Regions from separate parts of the Paenibacillus aurantius genome, predicted to be linked through region 1. Evidence: riboswitches for the same ligand, from Rfam matches in the RefSeq annotation. Region 1 holds a riboswitch; the other holds the start of a gene.
The links. A riboswitch is a leader RNA that binds a small molecule or an ion and turns the genes downstream of it on or off. The one in region 1 is predicted to bind S-adenosylmethionine.
Positions count from the first base shown of each region.

Region 1 (2,452 bases):
CGTGTTCATGAGGATGTCTTCCTCGAGCTTCTCGATCCGCGCCTCAATCCGGTCGCCGACGATGAAGTAATTATCGACCACCAGATCCACCAGGTGGTACATGAAGCGGTCGGGCGAGTTGACTTCCTCTTCCCACAGAACGGGCTTCAGCTTGCGGATTTCATTTATTTTCTGCTTCGTTACCGTAATGATGAAATGCTTCCCGAGGAACATGTTAAGCGAGCGGAGAAAAATTTCCTCGTCGTCGAAGCGGATGCTGTTGATGACAATAAAATAGTGCGAGTCGTAGAGCTCGATCTTCGGCCGCTGCTCCTCTTCGGTCAGGCAGTCCTCGACCGCCAGGTCGTGAAGATGGAACAACGGCTGGAGCACCTCGAGGTCCTCCACTTCGGCATCGATCCAGTAAAACCCGTTCTCCGGCGGGGTGACCGCCACGGTTACATCGTCGATAACCGTAAAAATTCCGTTCTGTACCAAACGTGCCTTCATCTGTTTCACTCTCCTTTTGTGCACAAGGATAAAAGCGCCCTCAACTCCTAAGCGAGTGGGCGTTTACCGTTGGAATCGCGAAGAAAGACCCTTTCTTCAGTCATCAAAGGGAAGAAACAGCCGGCGCGCACGGGATTCTACAGCATGTGCGGGTACCGGCTGTATTCGGTTTCTCGGTGATGGCTTGCGGAGCAGGTACTCCTCGGTCGGTCCCCTTCCATGTGTTAGCACCCCTTTTTTGGCCAAGTTGTCAATACTGTCTAAGTATAACGTGCCTCCCTGTTCCCTGCAAGATGGGCCGCGGCGGGCCTTTATCGGTTCTCCAAGGGGAGGAAAACCGGCCAGAACGGTCCCCCAAAAAGTAGGACGGCCCTATACCATATGGCGAAACCTATCCGAACGTTACTCTTGACGTGTCTATATTTTTCTTATACAGTAAAGATATTATCCGGGATCCAGACTGCAGCTGGTCCCGCCAATTGAATACTACGACTTTTCTTATCAAGAGTAGGTGGAGGGACTGGCCCGATGACACCCGGCAACCGGCAAACCTTGTTCGCAAGGGGCGCACGGTGCTAATTCTTGCAGGATGATTTCCTGAGAGATGAGAGAGGACATCGCTTTGTTTGCTATGACCTTTCTCGTCCGGGAAAGGTCTTTTCTATATTTCCCCCCGCCAGGCAAGCCCTGGCCCAACTTAAACGACTCCCTCCGGCCTAAGCCCGCGAGGAGAATGGAGAGTGACTTCGATGCCGATCAAAATACCGGATTCCCTGCCGGCCAAAGAAATTCTGAACAACGAGAACATCTTCGTAATGGACGAAACCGTGGCGTTCCATCAGGACATCCGCCCGCTCAAAATAGCCATCATGAACCTCATGCCGACGAAGGAGACGACGGAAACGCAAATTTTGCGTCTGATCGGAAATACGCCCCTCCAGGTGGAATTCGTGCTGCTGCACCCGAAAACCCACACGTCCAAGAACACCTCTCCGGAGCATCTGGCCGCCTTCTACAAAACGTTCGACGACATCCGCGACCAGCATTTCGACGGGATGATCATTACCGGAGCGCCAGTAGAGACCTACGAATTCGAGGATGTAACCTACTGGGAAGAGCTGAAGGACATCATGAGCTGGTCCCGCAGCAACGTAACCTCGACGCTGCATATCTGTTGGGCGGCCCAGGCCGGACTTTATCACCATTTCGGAGTGCGGAAGCAGCTGCTTGATCATAAGGTTTTCGGGGTATTCCCGCATTCGGTGTCCAAAAATAATGTCAAGCTGCTGAGAGGCTTCGACGACGTGTTCTACGTTCCGCAGTCCCGCCATACGGACATTGTCCGCGAGGACCTCGAGAAGTGCGGGGACCTGGAGATTCTCTCCGAGTCCGAGGAGTCCGGCGTCTACCTGGTCGCCTCGAAGGACGGCCGGCAGATCTTCGCCACAGGGCATGCCGAATACGATCCGAACACGCTTAAATGGGAGTACGACCGCGACATCAACAAAGGCATGAACATCGCGATTCCCAAAAACTATTACCCGAACGACGATCCGTCCAAGTCGCCGATGACCCTATGGAGGGGGCATGGGAATCTGCTGTTCTCCAACTGGCTGAACTACTACGTCTACCAAGCTACGCCGTTTGACTGGAGCATCTAATTCAACCCACGTTCAGGAGGATCCCATCCCTATGAAAATCGAAAGCCGTTTAGCCCAGATCGGCTCCGTCTCGGAGCCGGTCACGGGAGCTGTAAGCTTCCCGGTCTACCAAGCCACCGCCTTCCGTCACCCGAAGCTCGGCCAAAGCACCGGCTTCGACTATGCCCGGACCAAAAGCCCGACCCGTGCGGTTCTCGAAGAGGCCGCTGCCGGGCTTGAATCGGGGGACGCGGGGTTTGCCTGCAGCACGGGAATGGCCGCCCTTCAGGTCATTTTCGCTCTGTTCTCGCAAGGAGACCATC
Region 1 is NZ_CP130318.1:4,778,838-4,781,289, reverse strand. It holds gene corA (magnesium/cobalt transporter CorA) at 1-489, opposite strand, end outside; SAM riboswitch class I at 985-1,100, shown strand; gene metA (homoserine O-acetyltransferase MetA) at 1,239-2,150, shown strand; gene MJA45_RS21645 (aminotransferase class I/II-fold pyridoxal phosphate-dependent enzyme) at 2,182-2,452, shown strand, end outside.

Region 2 (2,452 bases), 430 kb from region 1:
CGGAATAGGCGAAAGAGTAGGATCCCCCGGCGGGAATCGTGGCCAGCAAGCGCTTGTCCGGCTCCGCATCCATAAAGCTGCGGGTCACTTCGCTTGCCGCTGTGGTGACGGCGGCGTCGGCATAAGCCTCCCTTGTTACATAGAAGTTGACGGCCTGAGCCGACGGATTGGCCACATGGATCCAGAATTTCAGCGGCTGGTTCGTTTTGTTATAGTGGGAGCCCCAGAACCGGAACGGGCCTGTGACGGTATCCCGGTAGAGCGTGGCATTGTACTGCCCCGTAATGACGCTTCCGTCCGCTCTAAGCGCCCCATCCTCGTTAATTGTCTCGGGGGCGTTGGAAACCAGCACCTCTCCCCCCGTCTTTTCAAAAGCCACACCAGGAGCATCAAACGGCAAGTAGGTTCTCGGAAAATTCAGCGGCACTTCTTCTCCCGGCGAGTAAGCCGAAGCCTGCAGCGGTACCGCCGCCAGAGCCACCAGCATCGCGAGACAAATCCAAAGGGACAATCGCTTCATTGTATCTTTCTCCTCCTCCGTCTTAAGTGTTGGAAATTGTTACCTCCCCATCTTAAGCCATTCTTTTCCGGAGAAGGATGACCGGTTTTGGCACTTTCATGACCTCGGGCCGTGCTCTTCCCGCCGTCTCGGGCCAGCCGGTTTTAGCCGGACACGTTTGGAGCAACTTTACTTTAGGAACGTCTGGAAAAAGGTTACACCGTCTGCCTCCCGCTATCCGGTTGACAGGGTCCTCCTCCTGCGCTATACTCCGTTTTATCGCATTTATTCTTACAACCTATAATTTAATAACATCTTCTTATTAAGAGAGGCGGAGGGAAAGGCCCGATGATGCCCGGCAACCGTCTCGTCCAATTTGGACGGGATACTTGGTGCCAATTCCTTCAGGGTCTAACCGGCTCTGGCAGATGAGAAGGGACAATGGACAATAAAGCCCCTTTTTCCCTTGTGAAAAAGGGGCCTTTGCTTTGTCGGCGATAATACCAACTCAAAAGGAGGGATCCTTGCATGATCGAGCTGCAAAGGCTCCATAAAAGCTACCCGGTCGGCACGAAGCTCATTCCGGCTCTTCGCGGCATCGACCTGTCGATCGCCAAAGGCGAGATCTTCGGCGTGATCGGCCATTCGGGCGCCGGCAAGAGCACCTTGATCCGGACAATCAACCTGCTCGAGAAGCCGACCTCCGGGAAGGTCATCGTGGACGGCGTCGAGCTCACCGCCCTCGACGGAAGCCGGCTTCAGGAGCAGCGGCGGCGGATCGGGATGATTTTTCAGCACTTCAACCTGTTGTCGTCCGCTACGGTAGCCGAGAACGTCGCTTTTCCGCTTACGCTTACGAAGCATTCCAAAGCCGAGGTGAAGCACAAGGTAAGCGAACTGCTCGCGCTTGTCGGCCTTGAAGCGCATGCGGACAAGTACCCGGCCCAGCTGTCGGGCGGCCAGAAGCAGCGGGTGGGCATCGCCCGGGCGCTCGCCAACGATCCCCACGTCCTGCTGTGCGATGAGGCCACCTCAGCGCTCGATCCGCAGACGACGAATTCGATTCTCTCCCTGCTGCGCGACATCAACCGCAGGTTCGGAATAACGATCGTGCTGATCACCCATGAAATGCACGTGATCCGCTCCGTCTGCGACCGGCTCGCGGTCATCGACGACGGGCAGATCGTGGAGGAGGGCAAGGTGATCGACGTCTTCCTGAAGCCGGAGCATCCGACCACCCGCGAATTTCTGGAGCAGGTCTCGGATTCCTCCGAGCTTGCCCGTGTCGTGGAAGGGGAGATAGCCTCCGGGAGCCGGAACATCTACCGGATCACTTTTGTCGGGGAACAGACGTACCAGCCGGTACTGGCCCAGGCGATCAAGGAGTCCGAGGCGACGTTCGTCATCCTGCAGGGGACGATCTCGCGGATGAAGGATACGCCGTACGGCCAGCTGGTCGTGGAATTGGAAGGAAGCCCCGTTCAGGTGGAGCAAACGATTGCCGCCTTGGCGGGACGCGGATTGGAGGTGGAGAAAATCGGATGAAAGAGATTAACCTGGAGAACATCCATTGGCCGGATATCGGAGATGCGACTCAGGATACGCTGATTATGCTCGGGCTCTCCACCCTGTTCACCGTTATGGTCGGACTGCCGATCGGCATCCTGCTGTTCCTGAGCTCCCGCGGCCAGCTTCTGCAGAACCGCGTCAGCTACACGGTGCTTTCCCTTATCGTCAACGTGCTGCGGTCCGTGCCGTTCATCATCCTGATGATTCTGGTCATCCCGCTTACCAAAATCCTTGTGGGAACGTCCATCGGGGTTAAGGGAACCATCCCGCCGCTGGTCATCGCCGCCGCGCCCTTCTTCGCCCGTCTCGTCGAAACTTCGCTCCGCGAGGTGGACCGCGGGGTGATCGAGGCCGCCCAGTCGATGGGCGCGAGCCGCTGGCAGA
Region 2 is NZ_CP130318.1:5,205,397-5,207,848, forward strand. It holds gene MJA45_RS23525 (hypothetical protein) at 1-520, opposite strand, end outside; SAM riboswitch class I at 816-934, shown strand; gene MJA45_RS23530 (methionine ABC transporter ATP-binding protein) at 1,028-2,044, shown strand; gene MJA45_RS23535 (methionine ABC transporter permease) at 2,041-2,452, shown strand, end outside.
Region 2: another riboswitch for S-adenosylmethionine. It lies ahead of MJA45_RS23530 (methionine ABC transporter ATP-binding protein); the one in region 1 lies ahead of metA (homoserine O-acetyltransferase MetA).